One region of the Yokenella regensburgei genome, then DNA from elsewhere that is predicted to be linked to it. Evidence: predicted binding sites of a transcription regulator. Region 1 holds the regulator's gene; the other holds the start of a gene.
What was found. The regulator PurR, encoded in region 1, represses purine synthesis genes. The targets are predictions, from matches to a motif close to CANGCAAACGTTTGCNTG.

Region 1 (9,159 bases):
ACTCCCAGACCCGTGCGGGCGGAGGTTTGCGCATCAAGCGTTGATCCTTGTCCCAGACGATAACCGACGCGGATCGTTACCGCCGCGGCGAGCGACATTGGCAGAACAAACATCAGCGAGCTAAAGTTGAGGGCTATCTGGTGTCCTGCCACGTCGATGATGCCAAGCGGGGAGACCAGCAGAGCAACAACCGCAAACAGCGTCACCTCAAAGAACAGCGCCAGCGCGATCGGCAGACCAAGCTGCACCAGACGTTTCATCACGGCGGTATCTGGTTTATGGAACCCGGCCTCATGACGAATATCGCGCATTGAACGCGCACGCTTAACAAAAGAGAGCATGCTAAAGAACATCACCCAGTATACGGAGGCGGTTGCAACACCGCAGCCAACGCCACCGAGTTCCGGCATACCGAAATGACCATAAATAAAGATGTAGTTCACTGGAATATTAACCAGCAGGCCAATAAAGCCCATTACCATGCCCGGTTTGGTTTTGGCCAGGCCTTCACACTGGTTACGACAGACCTGGAAGAATAAATATCCCGGCGCGCCCCACAGCAGAGCACGTAAATAACCGACGGCTTTATCCGCCAGCGCCGGGTCAATGTTGTGCATGGCACGAATAATATGACCGGCGTTCCAGAGAACCACCATGATAAGCACTGAGACAAAGCCCGCGAGCCAGAACCCCTGGCGCACCTGATGCGCAATACGGTCACGTCGGCCAGAGCCGTTCAGTTGCGCGACGACCGGGGTCAGCGCCAGCAGCAGGCCGTGACCAAAGAGGATAGCCGGCAACCAGATAGAGGTACCGATAGCGACGGCGGCCATGTCGGTAGCGCTGTAGCCACCGGCCATGACGGTATCAACAAACCCCATTGCGGTTTGGGCGACCTGCGCGAGGATCACCGGTATTGCCAGTGCTAGTAACTGACGCGCTTCGATAAAATACTTCTGCACGTAAACACCCATATATTGTTGTTATTGGAGAGACTAAAAAAGCCGCCGTAACTGGCAGCGAGAAGAAGAACAGGGGAATTTGCCAGTCTATTGTAGCGAGGATTAGCCATTAAGCCAGTCAAAAAAATAGCAGGGAGTGCGCATGGGCTGGCAACCTGTTTTTTCTGCTGTTATTGTTCTGGGTAATGAATGCGGTCACGCAAATGACATAATGGAATTACAGGAGTCAGCAGTATGTTTACTGGAATTGTGCAGGGCACAGCGAAAGTGGTGTCCATTGATGAAAAACCCAATTTTCGTACCCACATCGTTGAAATGCCTGACGATATGCTGGATGGACTGGAAACCGGCGCTTCGGTCGCACACAACGGCTGCTGCCTGACGGTGACCGAGATCAACGGTAATCGTATCAGCTTCGATTTAATGAAAGAGACGCTGCGCATCACCAATCTGGGCGAGCTGAAATCGGGTGACGAAGTCAACCTTGAGCGCGCGGCGAAGTTCAGCGATGAGATTGGCGGGCATCTGATGTCGGGCCACATCATGACGACTGCGGAAGTGGTGAAGATTCTCGCTTCTGAAAACAATCGTCAGGTGTGGTTTAAAGTGCAGGATCCTGCACTCATGAAATACATCCTGTACAAAGGGTTTATCGGCGTGGACGGCATCAGCCTGACGGTGGGCGAAGTGACGCCAACCCGTTTCTGCGTCCATTTGATTCCGGAAACCCTGGAGCGTACAACGCTTGGGAAGAAAAAAATCGGTGAGCGCGTGAATATTGAGATTGACCCGCAGACGCAGGCGGTGGTTGATACGGTTGAACGTGTGCTGGCGGCGAAAGAGACCGCAACGCGACAGGCAGCAACAGAAGAGTAAAAAAATCCCCGGCTTGCCGGGGATTTTTATTAGCGGGGAACGCGTAAACCGTGCTCGATTCCGCGAGAGAAGACCACCTGCCAGAGCTGAATATCGCGGGCGCGAAATGCTCCGGCACAGGCATTCAGATAATAGGTGAACATGCGTTTGAAGCGTTCAGAATAATTATCTGCAATGTCTGGCCAGCTCGCGAGGAACCGTTCATACCATGCCATCAGCGTGGTGTCGTAGTCCGCCCCAAAGTTGTGCCAGTCTTCAACAATAAAGTGCGACTCGCTGGCGTCGGCAATATGACGCACCGACGGCAGACAACCGTTAGGGAAGATGTACTTGTTGATCCACGGATCAACGTTATGGTCGGTAATTTTTGAGCCGATGGTGTGCAGCAGGAAAATACCTTCTGGTTTCAGATTGCGGTCGGCAACCTCGAAATAGGTATTGTAGTTTTTCGGACCCACGTGCTCGAACATCCCTACGGACACAATACGGTCAAACTGATCGTTCAGGTCGCGGTAGTCCTGCAGCCGGATATCAACATCCAGCCCTTCGCAGCGGTCCTGCGCCATTTTCTGCTGTTCAGCAGAGATGGTCACGCCAACGACGCCCACCCCGTAGTGTTTTGCCATGTAGAACGCCAGTCCACCCCAGCCGCAGCCAATATCCAGCACTCGCATGCCTGGCTTGAGCTTCAGTTTCTGGCAAATCAGATCCAGTTTTGCCAGCTGCGCATTTTCAAGCGTTTTGGCATCTTTCCAGTAACCACAGGAGTATTGCATTAACGGATCTAACATCTGGCTGAAAAGATCGTTGCCAAGATCGTAATGCTCTTTACCCACAATCCAGGCTCTTTTTTTACTTTGTAGATTAAATAAACGAGCGCCTGCGATTCTCAGCGTGTCTTTCAAGTGGTGGGGCAGTTTTTTGTCCAGCTCGGCACTCAGTACCTTTTGAAAGAAAACGTCCAGCCGTTCACACTCCCACCAGCCGTCCATATAACTTTCACCAAGGCCAAGTGATCCTTCCTGGAGGACACGCTTGTAGAAACGAGGATTGGTAACCTGCGGATCGGAAGGTGCAGATCCGTTAATGGTGACATCTGCCTGACTTAACAGTTCATTGGCAATTCGGTGCCATTCGTCATTTGGCACGCTTACTTCATCAATACACGATGAACTCATAGCTTCTCCATCACGCGCTAGTGATTTAGATCCATAAAACAGCGTAGTCGCTTTTTTTTAGGCTTGTGAGAAATTTCACGGAAAGTACCGTGAACCAGCTATCCGACGTAGAACAGAGAAGGGTGAAAACCCTTACTGAAAGGCCATCCATGGAGAAGCGGGAACAAATCCTGAACCCGTTAATGCATAATAAACTTCATAATTATGTGTAACGGGTTCAGTATAGGCCGCTAAAAGCAGTGATTCAATAAAAAAATGTTAGCAGACAAATATTATCAATTAAGTATTATATTTTCCGTAATTAATTCGTGGTTTCTGCGACGACCGGCTTAGCTTCACCGCGCTGCGCCTGCATGGCGTATCCGATACCTGCCAGCACCACCGTACCCAACATCACGCTGGTTGTTGCGGTTAATGGCGCGGTGATGAAGGTAGAAACCAGCAGGCTTGCCAGGAAGCACAGTCCTAATTGCAGCGTATTTTGCAGCGCCGCGGCGCGACCGGTAGCCTGCGGGAAGGGCTGGAGCGCCTGGGCAACCACAATCGGGTAAATAGTCCCATTCGCCATCGCCATAATGCAGAACGGAATGAGCAGACCGGTGAGCGTAGCGTTATCGAACAGACCCACCGCCCAGGTGGCAATGGTGCTAAGCGCAAACAGCATCATCGCCCACGGCAGCAGCTGTTTACCTTCCCATTTCTGCAGCGCAGCACGACAGCCGTAACCCCCTACCAGGAAGGCAATAGTTTGCGGCACATAGCTCAGACCAATAGCACCCGGGCCGTAACCCATCTCGTGCAGCAGGAACGGGGAGCCGGTCAGCCACGCGAAGAAACAGGCTGAACAGGCACCATAAACCAACACGTTGCCGCAGTAGGCACGGGAGCGCAGCAGGGTAAAGAAGGTCAGTTTCTTTTCTGATTTTTGTGCTGCTTTCTCGGCAGGCTTCTTCAGGCGCAGCGCCGGGATCATCAGAATCAGCGTAATAATAAACAGCGCTCCGAAAATGGCCTGCCATTCCAGATGTACCAGGATCCAGCTACCCAACAGCGGCGCCAGCGCCGGAGAGAGGGCAACCAGCGGCATGATGGTGGCAAAAATGCGGTTGGTGCGGTGGGCCGGATAGTAATCGGTGACCATCGCCTGCCAGGTTACCGTTGCTGCGCAGACGCCAACGGCCTGCACAAAGCGCAGGACCAGCAGCAGCATGCCGTCACGTACCCACAGCATGCCAAGGCAGCCAAGGGCAAAAATGGTTAAACCGGCGAGCAGGATCCACTTGCGACCATAGCGGTCGGACAGCGGTCCCCACAGCAGTTGCGCGACGGCGAAACCGGCCAGGAACAGGCTCAGGCTTGCGCTCACGCTGGCGGCAGGTATTTGTAGATCGCTTTGAATAGCGGCAAAAGCGGGCAGGTACATGTCCGTCGCCAGGAAGCCGAGCACGCTTAAACCGGCCAGCCAGGCAAGAAATAATTTTCCAGGTTGCATATCACTTTCTCTTTATAGATGCAGGTGTACGACTCAGGCGCTGAGTGTAGGGAGTGCAAAGCGGCTTGTGAAACGCTAATATTTGTTTAGTGAATTCAAAATTTTTGTAGGCAGAAAATGTGGTCTGAATATTCTCTTGAAGTGGTCGATGCTGTCGCCCGTAATGGCAGCTTCAGCGCAGCGGCCCAGGAGCTGCATCGCGTGCCCTCCGCGGTCAGTTATACGGTACGTCAGCTGGAGGAGTGGCTCGCCGTACCGCTCTTTGAACGGCGCCATCGCGATGTTGAACTGACGCCTGCCGGTGTCTGGTTTTTAAAAGAAGGGCGTTCTGTTATCAAAAAAATGCAGATCACCCGCCAGCAGTGTCAGCAGATTGCCAACGGCTGGCGCGGCCAGTTGCCCATTGCCGTCGATAATATCGTCAGGCCGGAACGTACCCGGCAGATGATCGTTGATTTCTATCGCCATTTTCAGGACGTCGAGCTGATTGTCTACCAGGAAGTGTTCAACGGCGTCTGGGATGCACTGGCTGATGGTCGGGTAGAGATGGCGATCGGCGCGACGCAGGCGATCCCGGTCGGGGGACGCTACGCGTTTCGCGATATGGGCACACTGCACTGGGTGTGCGTGGTTGCGCATCATCATCCGCTGGCGAGCATGGAAGGCGTGCTCAGCGATGAGGCGTTGCGCAACTGGCCTTCGTTGGTCACCGAAGATACCTCGCGATCGCTGCCAAAGCGGACCACCTGGCTTCTGGATAACCAGAAACGCGTCGTGGTGCCGGACTGGACATCGTCGGCCACCTGTCTGTCGGCGGGGTTGTGTGTTGGCATGGTGCCAGAGCATTTTGCTCGTCCGTGGATCGAAAGCGGGGAGTGGGTGGAACTGTGTCTCGAAAACCCGTACCAGGATTCTGCCTGTTGCCTGACGTGGCAGCAGCAGGATATGTCTCCGGCGCTGGCCTGGTTGCTGGATTATCTTGGGGATAGTGAAACGCTGAACCGGGAGTGGCTGCGGGTACCGGAGGCTCCGGACCCGCAGAAGTGATTAACGACGATAATCGCGGAACGGGCCGTCGGCAACGGAGCGACGTTCCACCAGACGCGGATGCACCTCGATGGACTGCGAGGTTTCGCGTTTGTTGACGATACGGTCGAGCAGCATATTGAACGCCGTTTCACCCAGAGAATCTTTCGGCTGGTGAATGGTGGTCAGCGCCGGGGAGAAATAGCGGGCGTTGCGCACGTTATCATAACCGATCACCGAAATATCCGTCGGCACGCGCAATCCCATCTCGTCGGCGGCGCAAATGGCACCCATCGCCATGATATCGCCACCGCAGAATACGGCGGTGGGGCGGTGCTGCTGGCCGAGGATCTGCTGCATGGCGCGATAGCCGGATTCTGGCTCAAAGTCGCCCTGTACAATCCAGTGCTCCGGCACTTTAATCAGCGCTTCTTCCATGGCTTTCATAAAGCCGGCAAGACGGCCCGCGCCGGTGTTGCGCTCAAGCGGTCCCGGGATCACGCCGATTTCACGGTGGCCACGCTCAATCAGGTAGCGGCCCGCCATATAACCGCCTTCGAAGGCGTTATCGATAACGGAGTCGGTGAAGTCGGCATGAGCTTCGCCCCAGTCCATCACCACCATCGGGATATGACGGTACTCTTCCAGCATTGAGATAACCGATTCCGGGTACTCAGAACACATGACCAGCAGGCCATCGACGCGCTTTTGCGCCATCATCGACAGATAAGCACGCTGCTTTTCAAGGTTGTTCCAGGCGTTACCCAGAATCAGGGTATAGCCTTTCTGGAAGCAATTTTTCTCAACCGCTTCAATGATTTCAGCGAAGTAGGCCGCTTCGCTGCTGGTCGCCAGCAGGCCAATCGATTTCGTGTGATTAACCTTCAGGCTACGGGCGACGGCGCTCGGGGAGTAGTGCAGCTCTTTGATCGCTGCCCACACCGCGTTGCGCGTCTCTTCCGCCACAAAGCGGGTTTTGTTAATTACGTGTGATACGGTTGTAGTGGAAACGTTTGCGCGCTTCGCTACATCTTTAATCGTTGCCATGGCTCTCACTCCAGACCATATCCTGAACTCCTGTATAACTTGCTACGTAAACGTTTGCCTCTACACACCCTGACGCAATCATTTCAGATTGCATTACGCCGGGAAAACGACACAGGACGACAGGAGGGGGTCAATGGCCGGTACGCTTTTAATTTAGCGTGGGATTTTGGCTCATCCTGGCGCAAAGGGAAAGAGAAATAATGATCATCGCGACGAAAAGCGTGCAGATTTTTGTGCTTAACTATGTAAAAATGAGCAAGCTCACTTTTCATGTGGGGATAAAAAGGAGAAAAATTGATGAGTACCGAACTGAAGCTCTCTCTGACTACCACGATCATTACCCTGGCCCTGATCGTTGCGGCCGGGCTGACGGCCGTTCTGCACTGATTTTCATGAGGGAGAGCCATCTCCCTCAATCCCTTCCCCCGCCATTGTTATCAATTGCGCAATAATCTTTTGCCAATTCCTTCACTTCTGTTTTTTGTGATTGCTGTCATACTTTCAACTTCTTAATAGGGTACCGCGCCTTCGCCGCGGCTGACCGGAGTTGTTAGATGAAAATCAATTTTCCATTAGTAGCCCTCGCGATAGGCGCGTTTGGCATCGGTACGACCGAGTTTTCACCCATGGGCCTGCTGCCCGTCATTGCGAAAGGGGTTGATGTTTCTATTCCGGTTGCCGGGATGTTAATCAGCGCCTACGCCGTTGGCGTGATGGTGGGTGCACCACTGATGACGCTGCTGCTGTCTCACCGGGCGCGCCGTAACGCGCTGGTGTTCCTGATGGCTATTTTTACCCTCGGCAACGTGCTGTCGGCGATTGCGCCGGATTACACCACGTTGATGCTATCACGCATCATCACCAGCCTTAACCACGGCGCGTTCTTCGGCCTGGGGTCAGTGGTGGCCGCAAGCGTCGTACCGAAGCATAAACAGGCAAGCGCGGTGGCGACCATGTTTATGGGCCTGACTATCGCCAATATCGGCGGTGTGCCGGCGGCGACCTGGCTTGGTGAAACCATCGGCTGGCGTATGTCTTTCCTTGCTACCGCCGGCCTGGGCGTTGTGGCGATGCTGAGCCTGTGGTTCTCTCTGCCAAAAGGGAGTGCCGGTGAGCGCCCTGACGTTAAACGCGAGCTTTCTGTACTGATGCGTCCGCAGGTATTGTCAGCGCTGCTGACCACCGTGCTGGGTGCCGGGGCGATGTTTACGCTTTATACGTATATTTCACCAGTCCTGCACACCATCACCGACGCCTCTCCGCTGTTTATCACCGCGATGCTGGTGCTGATCGGCGTGGGCTTCTCTATCGGTAACTACCTTGGTGGTAAGTTTGCCGACCGTTCGGTCAGCCGGACGCTGAAGGTATTCCTGCTGCTGCTGATGGTCATTATGCTGGCAATTCCGCTGCTGGCGCGCAGTGAAATTGGCGCCGCTATCAGCATGGTGGTGTGGGGCGCCGCAACCTTCGCCGTCGTACCGCCGCTGCAGATGCGTGTGATGCGTGTGGCTCACGAAGCTCCAGGGCTTTCTTCTTCAGTGAATATTGGGGCGTTCAATCTCGGTAACGCACTGGGTGCCGCCGCCGGTGGCGCGGTGATCTCCGGTGGCCTCGGCTACAGTTTTGTACCGGTGATGGGGGCGATTATTGCCGGGCTGGCGCTGGTTGTGGTGCTGTTCGGTGGGCGTTCTCAGCCTGAAGAGGCGATGGTCAGTCAGTGATAAAAATACGCAGAAGGGGTGACCCTTCTGCGTTCTGGTTTATGCTGCCAGGTTCTTCGCAACAAAATTCCAGTTTACCAGCGCCCAGAAATGCTCGAGGTAGTTCGGGCGGGCGTTACGGTAGTCAATGTAATACGCATGTTCCCACACATCGACGGTCAGCAGCGGCTTCGCGTCAGTGGTCAGCGGGGTACCCGCGTTAGAAGTCGAGACGATAGCGAGGCTGCCGTCTGCTTTCTTCACAAGCCAGGTCCAGCCAGAACCGAAGTTCTTGATAGCCGCGTCGGTGAACTGTGCTTTGAAATCTGCAAAGCTGCCGAACGCTTTAGTGATGGCTGCAGCTACTTCGCCGGTTGGCTCGCCGCCGGCCTGCGGTGCCAGGCAGTTCCAGTAGAAGGTGTGGTTCCACACTTGTGCTGCGTTGTTGAACATGCCGCCTTCAGAAGTACGAACAACTTCTTCCAGTGATTTGCCTTCAAACGCGGTGCCTTTTACCAGGTTATTCAGGTTGGTGACGTAGGTCTGGTGATGCTTGCCGTAGTGATATTCCAGCGTTTCTGCGGAAATGTGCGGCGCCAGGGCGTCTTTTGCATACGGTAATGCAGGTAATTCGAACGACATTGCTACTCTCCTTTATTATTGTATGAACACTCAATAACCACGTATCGAGTATGGGTAGGGTAGCAAATTGAAAGGCGAGACAAAAGAGGAACTTAACCTTACATCTGGCCGGGTTGTGTGGCGAGGCTCATACCGGCAAAGCGTGTCAGACTGGCGCTGAGAGGGGATTTTTATGGTTCCCGTGGCACTTGCGCGCTTATACTGTTAAGCCAGTCTTTTTATTCTGATTTTGTGAG
Region 2 (9,159 bases), on a different contig from region 1:
GGTAAAACTGGCTGCGCTGATTGTGCTATTGATGCTGGGTGGCATCATTGTTTCCCTGATGTTCTCCTCCTGGCCGAGCATTCAGAAGTTTGGCTTCTCATTCCTGTGGACCAAAGAGTGGGATGCTCCAAACGATATCTATGGTGCACTGGTGCCGATTTACGGCACGCTGGTCACCTCATTTATCGCGCTGCTGATCGCCGTTCCGGTGAGTTTTGGTATCGCCCTGTTCCTGACGGAGCTGGCGCCAAACTGGTTGAAGCGCCCGCTGGGTATTGCGATTGAGCTGCTGGCGGCAATCCCGAGTATCGTTTACGGCATGTGGGGCCTGTTTATCTTCGCACCGCTGTTTGCCACCTACTTCCAGGAGCCGGTGGGCAACATCCTCTCCAGCATTCCGTTTGTTGGCGCCCTGTTCTCTGGCCCGGCATTTGGTATCGGCCTGCTGGCCGCGGGGGTTATCCTCGCTATCATGATTATTCCTTACATCGCAGCGGTTATGCGCGATGTGTTTGAACAAACTCCGGTGATGATGAAAGAGTCGGCCTATGGCATCGGCTGCACCACCTGGGAAGTTATCTGGCGCATCGTACTGCCGTTCACCAAAAATGGGGTGATCGGCGGCGTGATGCTGGGCCTGGGTCGTGCGCTGGGTGAAACCATGGCGGTGACCTTTATCATCGGCAACACCTACCAGCTCGACAGCGCATCGCTGTACATGCCGGGTAACAGCATCACCTCTGCCCTGGCGAACGAGTTTGCGGAAGCGGAATCTGGTCTGCACGTGGCGGCGCTGATGGAACTGGGTCTCATCCTGTTCGTTATCACCTTTATCGTTCTGGCTATTTCCAAGCTGATGATTAAACGCCTCGCGAAAAACGAGGGGGCACGTTAATGGCGACTCTCGAAATGCAAACCAGCCCGGAATTGATGGAATCTCGCCGCAAAATGCAGGCGAAACGCCGCATGAAAAACCGCATCGCCCTGACGCTCTCAATGGCGACGATGGTGTTTGGTTTGTTCTGGCTGGTGTGGATCCTGTTTTCTACCGTTACGCGCGGTATCGACGGTATGTCGCTTGCGCTGTTTACCGAAATGACGCCGCCGCCGAATACCGCGGGCGGTGGTCTGGCGAACGCCCTGGCGGGTAGCGGGCTGCTGATCCTCTGGTCAACGGTCATTGGTACCCCTCTCGGCATTATGGCGGGTATCTATCTGGCGGAATATGGCCGTAAATCCTGGCTTGCGGAAGTCATCCGCTTCATCAACGATATTCTGCTGTCCGCACCGTCTATCGTGGTAGGCCTGTTCGTTTACACCATTGTTGTGGCGCAGATGGAGCACTTCTCCGGCTGGGCGGGGGTGATTGCGCTGGCGCTGCTGCAGGTGCCGATTGTGATTCGAACCACCGAAAACATGCTGAAACTGGTGCCGGATAGCCTGCGTGAAGCGGCTTATGCCCTGGGCACGCCAAAATGGAAGATGATTTCCGCCATTACGCTGAAAGCCTCCGTCTCCGGGATCATGACCGGTGTGCTGTTGGCGGTCGCGCGTATTGCTGGTGAAACGGCTCCGCTGCTGTTCACCGCGCTCTCGAACCAGTTCTGGAGCACCGACATGATGCAGCCGATTGCCAACCTGCCGGTGACCATCTTCAAATTTGCGATGAGCCCGTTTGCTGAGTGGCAGCAGCTGGCCTGGGCCGGGGTGCTGATTATTACCCTCTGCGTCCTGTTGCTGAACATTCTGGCGCGCGTCATTTTTGCCAAGAGTAAACACGGTTAATTTTTACGGCGCGGCTTAGCGCGGCGCCGAATGAGGAAATGATTGAGATGAGTATGGCTAATACTGCCCCGGGTAAGATTACAGTTCGCGACCTGAACTTCTACTACGGCAAATTCCATGCCCTGAAGAACATCAACCTGGATATCGCTAAAAACCAGGTCACGGCGTTTATCGGGCCGTCTGGCTGCGGTAAATCCACGCTGTTGCGTACCTTCAACAAAATGTTTGAGCTTTATCCGGAGCAGCGCGCTGAAGGCGAAATTCTGCTGGATGGTGACAATATTCTCACCAATACCCAGGATATCGCGCTGCTGCGTGCCAAGGTTGGGATGGTCTTCCAGAAGCCAACGCCGTTCCCGATGTCGATTTACGACAACATCGCCTTTGGCGTGCGTCTGTTCGAAAAGCTGTCCCGTGCGGATATGGACGAGCGCGTACAGTGGGCTTTGACCAAGGCCGCATTATGGAACGAAACCAAAGATAAATTACACCAGAGTGGGTACTCTCTGTCCGGTGGTCAGCAGCAGCGTCTGTGCATTGCGCGCGGCATTGCAATTCGCCCGGAAGTGCTCCTGCTCGACGAACCCTGCTCGGCGCTCGATCCGATCTCAACCGGTCGTATCGAAGAGCTTATCACCGAGCTGAAACAGGATTACACCGTGGTTATCGTAACCCACAACATGCAGCAAGCGGCACGTTGTTCAGACCATACCGCGTTCATGTATCTTGGCGAGCTGATTGAATTCAGCAATACGGACGATCTGTTTACCAAGCCCGCGAAGAAACAGACGGAAGATTATATTACTGGCCGCTACGGTTGATTTGCCTTAGTGCATGTGGAGAAACCATGGACAACCTTAACCTCAACAAACATATTTCCGGCCAGTTTAACGCCGAGCTGGAGCATATCCGTACCCAGGTCATGACCATGGGTGGGCTGGTGGAACAGCAGCTGACTGATGCAATTACCGCGATGCACAATCAGGATCAGGAGCTGGCAAAGCGCGTCATCGACGGTGACAAGCAGGTCAACATGATGGAAGTGGCGATCGATGAAGCCTGCGTGCGCATCATCGCCAAACGTCAACCGACCGCCAGCGATCTGCGTCTGGTGATGGCGATTATCAAAACTATCGCTGAGCTGGAACGTATTGGCGACGTGGCCGATAAAATCTGCCGCACGGCGCTGGAGAAGTTCTCCCAACAGCATCAACCGCTGCTGGTTAGCCTGGAGTCGCTGGGCCGCCATACGGTGCAAATGCTGCATGATGTGCTGGACGCTTTTGCGCGTATGGATATCGACGAAGCGGTGCGTATTTACCGTGAAGATAAAAAAGTGGACCAGGAGTATGAAGGCATTGTGCGTCAGCTGATGACCTACATGATGGAAGACTCCCGCACCATTCCAAGCGTGTTGACTGCACTGTTCTGTGCGCGCTCCATCGAGCGTATCGGAGACCGCTGCCAGAATATCTGCGAATACATCTTCTACTTCGTGAAGGGACAAGATTTCCGTCACGTGGGCGGCGATGAGCTGGATAAGCTGCTGGCGGGTAAAGATCCGAAAGAGTAATACGGATCCCCTCGCCCCTTTGGGGTGAGGGGAGAATCGCGATATCAGCGTGTAATATCCCACCCGCGCGCTTTCCACAACGCCGGTAATTCCGCCAGACGGGTGAAAGTCGTCACTTTTGGATGGTCGATCGGTTTGTTATGCGGATCGGCACAGAAGTAAAACACCTCCATCCCTGCATCAATGCCAGATTGCGCACCCGCGCTGGAATCATCCACCAGAATGCAGTTTTCCGCTCTGACATCCATCGCTTTGGCGGCGTGGAACATCAGGGCCGGGTCCGGCTTCCAGCGCTGAATATCGTAGCCGCTGAACAATTTCTCCGGAAAATGATGCAACATGCCGGTTTTCCCCAGCGAATGCTGCATTTTACTGACCGGGCCGTTAGAGACCACGCACATAGGTACCGTCACCGCGTTAAGTAACGCATTCGCCCCGGCGATGACCTCCAGTTCGCTGTCAAACAGGCGAGCAACCTCAGCGCGATACGCTGTCTCAAGCTCGTCGCGCTGCAGGCTTACGCCATATTCTGTGCCAATGGTGTCGATTATCTCGTGGAGCTTCACACCCTTAAAGCGCTTAAAGATCTCCTCAAGTTCAAGGGAGATGCCCACTTGTTCGAACATATGGACATAGGCACGGGAACAAATCACTTCACTGTCGACCAGCGTGCCATCGCAGTCGAAGAATACCGCCTCAATGTTGGACATGCCGTTTCCTGTTATAGCAAGTTTAACGTTTACGTAATGTAATTACCGGCGACGCAATCGTTGCCGTATAAGCAAATTCGATGAAAAAAGTGATGCTTTATCCCCCCTATTGTCGCATTTTGCGGTAGGATAGCGACGAATTTTCCCTCCAATGCTTCGGAACCAGAAGATGAGTCAACAACACACAACCCAGACCTCCGGTCGGGGACTGCTTGAGCGCGTGTTTAAACTGCGCGAACACGGGACTTCTGCCCGTACGGAAGTGATCGCCGGTTTTACAACGTTCCTGACGATGGTCTACATCGTTTTCGTTAACCCGCAAATTCTTGGCGCCGCGGGAATGGACACCAGCGCCGTGTTTGTAACGACCTGCCTTATCGCCGCCCTCGGCAGTATCCTGATGGGACTGTTTGCCAACCTGCCGGTTGCGCTGGCCCCGGCAATGGGTCTGAACGCTTTCTTCGCCTTTGTGGTCGTTGGTGCAATGGGTTTGCCATGGCAAATTGGCATGGGCGCGATTTTCTGGGGCGCCGTTGGTCTGCTGCTGCTGACCATTTTCCGTGTGCGTTACTGGATGATTGCGAATATCCCGGTCAGCCTGCGCGTGGGGATCACCAGCGGTATCGGTCTGTTTATCGGCATGATGGGCCTGAAGAACGCCGGTGTTATCGTCGCAAACCAGGATACGCTGGTGTCGATTGGTCACCTGACCTCGCATAACGTCCTGCTCGGTATTCTTGGCTTCTTCATCATTGCTATTCTTGCCTCGCGTAACATTCACGCGGCGGTGCTGGTGTCGATAATCGTCACTACCCTGCTGGGCTGGTTGCTGGGCGATGTGCACTACACCGGTATCGTTTCTGCGCCGCCGAGCGTCACTAGCGTCGTGGGCCAGGTCGACCTGGCGGGTTCCCTGAATCTGGGTCTCGCGGGTATTATTTTTTCCTTCATGCTGGTTAACCTGTTTGACTCTTCCGGTACCCTGATTGGTGTCACCGATAAAGCTGGCCTTGCCGATGATAAAGGCAAATTCCCGCGTATGAAGCAGGCGCTGTACGTGGACAGTATCTCTTCTGTTGCCGGTTCATTCATTGGTACGTCTTCCGTTACCGCGTATATCGAGTCGTCTTCCGGGGTGTCCGTGGGCGGACGTACTGGCCTGACGGCGGTGATCGTGGGTCTGCTGTTCCTGCTGGTGATTTTCCTGTCACCGCTGGCGGGCATGGTGCCACCTTACGCAGCCGCGGGTGCGCTGATTTATGTGGGCGTACTGATGACTTCAAGCCTGTCGCGCGTGAAGTGGGATGATTTGACCGAAGCGGTTCCTGCGTTCATTACGGCAGTGATGATGCCGTTTAGCTTCTCTATCACTGAAGGGATCGCTCTTGGCTTTATCTCTTACTGCGTGATGAAAATCGGTACCGGTCGTTTCCGCGATCTTAGCTCGTGCGTGATCATCGTCGCGCTGCTGTTCGTACTGAAGATTGCGTTTATTGATGCTCACTAAAAGGTTTTAGTGTTTGCACCCTCTCCCTGTGGGAGAGGGATGAGGTGAGGGCATCAGAGCGCACTCACCTCTGTCATTACGCTTTCACCCGCTGAATATACTCACCGAATGCGGTCAACTGACCGGTCAGATGATCAAGCGTACTTTGATCAATCACTTCACCCGTCTGCGGGTCGACCTTATTCTGAATAACGCCGCCCATAAACTCCGGTTTATTCATCACCATCGCATCAAGGAACACCAGAATCTGGCGCAGATGATACTGGCAGCGTGCGCCGCCAATAGCGCCCATTGAGCTGGTCTGAATCAGTACTGGCTTGCCGGCCAGCGGTTGATTCGGTAAGCGTGACAGCCAGTCGATGGCGTTTTTCAGCCCGCCTGGCACCGAGTAGTTATATTCCGGCGTCACAATGACCACACCATCCGCCTGACGAATCTGTTCTGCCAGCGCTTCCACGCTCTGCGGGAAGCCATCTTCCTGCTGTATATCCGCATCGTACAGTGGAATATCGCCAATAGACGGTAGCGGCGCTATCTCCATGCCTGTTGGCGCGATTTTCGGCAAGGTTCTGGCAACCATTGCGTTAAATGAGCCTTTGCGCAGGCTTCCCAGTAATGTAACGACGTTCAACGCTTCGGACATGATTACTCCTTTGTCATCGTGACGGTCAGTTCAGTATAAGGGCTTTTTCCGCCGGTAAACTGGTGAATCGCATAAGGCGAGCGGCTGGTTCTTTCGCCCGGCTCTGAATGTCGGGCAGGCTGCTCCAGCCATTTTTACCATCGTACTCCCAGAGCCGTAGCTTTTCGATGGCCGGGCTTGCGGCTACGGACCATACCAGCACGTCTTCGGCATCGCAGATAGCTTCTGCCTGCATGACGTTCGCGACGCGCAGGCGACCAGAGCCTGGCAGCAGCTGCAACAGACCGGGTGAATCCTGCTCGAAGTACCCCGCCATCTTGAGCACGCTCTGGCGCAACGCGACCAGTTGAACTCGCGCTTCGTGCGGATCGTTCTGGTTGTTAATCCACAGATTTTCGTTGCTTGAGAAGCGGTAGTGCTCAGGCGGATGCAGGCTATGAACGCTGCCCAGACTGTGTTGCAGCTCCATATCGAGGCCGCAATCCCCTTCGGTGGTGAGCGCGACGCCGACAATATTGCCGGTATAGGCCATGGAAAAACGCGGTAGCTCCGGGTCTGAAAACGCCGGTTTGCCGTTCGCCTGAGAGCGGATTTCCGGCAATTCACTGATGCCATACAGCATAAACATCAGCTCGGCGAGTAGCGCTCTGGATGCCAGATAGCGGGTTCTGCGATGCTCCGGCAGCTGCCGGGCGGCGTGGTGTATAGCGGCGGGAAGCCGAACCGAAAGCGGATGACTGTCGCTCAATATCCCTCGTGCAAAGTGCGTGGCCATTTTTCTCTCCCTGATTAATGGACAATGGTTATCGGTGACCAAAATAGTATCGCCGATAATGGGTAGGTTTTAATGTGGAAAAACCTCCCGGAAAAGCCTCCTCACGTGACTTTTACGTATCCTTAGCCGCAATAGCTGGTTTCATCACAGTTTTAGGTGTTGTCTGTGCTATCAGCAGGTCGGAAAACGGCTGCGATACAGGTTGCTGAGGGTCTCTTTCAGCCAGACAATTTTTGGATTATGGCTATTGCGCTTATGCCAGAGTAACGTAAACGGTACCGCCAGTTTTTGTTGCAGCGCAGGATCGATCGGGATAGGGAGAGAAACCAGCCTGAGGTTGTGCTGCTGGTTATACTGCTGGCAATAGCGTGGTGCGGTCGAAAGCAGGGTGTGATTCGGCTGGGCCGCCATAAACATCGATTGTTCAAATCCCGGCAGGCTCAGCGCGATATTCCGTTCACGCCCTATCTCTCTGAGTACTTCATCCAGCGCCCAGGTGTCGCTCTGCTCCCAGCAAATGCTGATATGCCGGTACTTGAGGAAGGTGTCGAGGCTCCATGGCTCCTGTAGCGCTGGGTGGTCTTCTCGCAGCCAGACGCAGGGGAGATCGGTAAACAGGACTTCAAAATCGATAAACCAGGGCAGCAGGGTCAACTGCTCGCGTGAGCGCGGATGGCTTTCCCGCCCCGCGAATCCGATGTCTACCTCGCCACGGATAATGGCATCCACCGCATCGTAATCCCAGTTGCGGATTTTTATCTGCGCTTCCGGGTAGCGCTGATAAATCTGCTGCGACAGGTCGTTAAAGCCAATCATCAGAAGCGGGGATTCTGCCACCAGCGTAAACTTCAGCCCGCTCGGGGTTTCATGCTGTGATTTATCCACAATCTGGCTGGCAATCTGCATCCATTCCGCCAGATCCCGTTCCATGCTTACCGCAAGCGGGGTTGGCAGCAGTCCCAGTGGCGTCTTAACAAATAGAGGGTCATCAAACCACCCGCGCAGTTTGGCGAGCGATTTGCTGACCGCTGAAGGCGTCACGTTCATCCGCTTGGCGGTTTTAGTGACGCTGCGCTCCTGCATCAACAGCTGCAGGCAGAGCAGGAGGTTAAGATCGAGACTGGTGATGGATTTCTTCATAACGTGGCGTCGCCGGGACCGGGGTCACTAACATAATCAGCAGAATACAGATTATGCTACAGCCAATCAGAATCCCGATCAGCATATTCAGCGCGTTAATTCCGAGTACCGCCGCAAGCCAAATCCACAGCGAAGAGCCGCACACCTGCGATACCCCCAGTAACGAGCTTGCCACTCCCGCGCGGAGCGCAAACGGCGCCAGCGCCTGGCTCATGGTGACACCAAATCCTAGCGAAAAACCGGCGCAGATACAGGCAAAGCCAATCAGTGAAACCGTGACCGATGAAGCGACGCTGAGTACCACGGCGGCAATGGCAAACATCACCTGCGCGGTCAGCATTAGCGTCCGCTGGCGGAACAGGCTCAGGGCGAACGGAGTGGAGAACGCGACCAGCATGCTGACCAGCGCCGTTGAGGCCATCACCGATGAGTACTGACCACGGTCGAGCCCTAACTCCTCCATCAATAACACCGGCGAGACGTTCACGAACGTCAGGATCACCGTCACGCTCAGCGTCGTGATGGCGAGGCGGCTCAGGAAAAAGCGCTGCAGCAGGGGCTCATGCGTATTGCGGTTATCTGTGCTGGTATTCTGCCGGGTGCCCGGATGCGTCTCTTTTAGCACCAATGCAGAGAGCAGGCACACTACCATCCCCATACCCGCCATCATGTAGAACAGGCTCTGCCACGGAAATTTCAGCATGATCAGATGACCAATCACCGGTGCCAGTACCGGGACAATACAGGTGATGCCATTAATCAGCGACAGCACTTTCGCACGTTGCTGTTCGCTCAACGTATCGCGCAGAATCGCAAACGCCACAACATAGCAGCTTCCTGCGCCAACCCCCTGTAAGAAACGTCCTGCGAGGAACAGGGTACTGGTCTGCGCCTGCGAGCACAGCACCGAGGCCATAACAAAGACAATCGCACCGACGATGGCCACCGGCTGGCGCCCGGCGCTGTCGGCGATGCGCCCGGCAAAGATCATTGCCGCTGCCATCCCCGCCAGGTAGACCGAGAAGG

Region 2: the regulator PurR is predicted to act here: its motif matches at 4,119-4,136, upstream of C7387_RS19800 (NCS2 family permease).

Annotation. Positions count from the first base shown of each region.
Region 1 covers NZ_RBIZ01000003.1:1,064,403-1,073,561, forward strand. Annotated here, with positions in the region: gene mdtK (MdtK family multidrug efflux MATE transporter) at 1-962, opposite strand, end outside; gene C7387_RS05350 (riboflavin synthase) at 1,197-1,838, shown strand; gene cfa (cyclopropane fatty acyl phospholipid synthase) at 1,868-3,016, opposite strand; gene punC (purine nucleoside transporter PunC) at 3,318-4,508, opposite strand; gene punR (DNA-binding transcriptional activator PunR) at 4,626-5,555, shown strand; gene purR (HTH-type transcriptional repressor PurR) at 5,556-6,581, opposite strand; gene cydH (cytochrome bd-I oxidase subunit CydH) at 6,879-6,968, shown strand; gene C7387_RS05380 (MFS transporter) at 7,136-8,302, shown strand; gene sodB (superoxide dismutase [Fe]) at 8,342-8,923, opposite strand.
Region 2 covers NZ_RBIZ01000006.1:369,372-378,530, reverse strand. Annotated here, with positions in the region: gene pstC (phosphate ABC transporter permease PstC) at 1-895, shown strand, start outside; gene pstA (phosphate ABC transporter permease PstA) at 895-1,785, shown strand; gene pstB (phosphate ABC transporter ATP-binding protein PstB) at 1,833-2,606, shown strand; gene phoU (phosphate signaling complex protein PhoU) at 2,633-3,358, shown strand; gene yieH (6-phosphogluconate phosphatase) at 3,403-4,068, opposite strand; gene C7387_RS19800 (NCS2 family permease) at 4,238-5,575, shown strand; gene C7387_RS19795 (NADPH-dependent FMN reductase) at 5,652-6,218, opposite strand; gene C7387_RS19790 (4'-phosphopantetheinyl transferase family protein) at 6,244-6,993, opposite strand; gene yidZ (HTH-type transcriptional regulator YidZ) at 7,165-8,133, opposite strand; gene C7387_RS19780 (MFS transporter) at 8,102-9,159, opposite strand, start outside.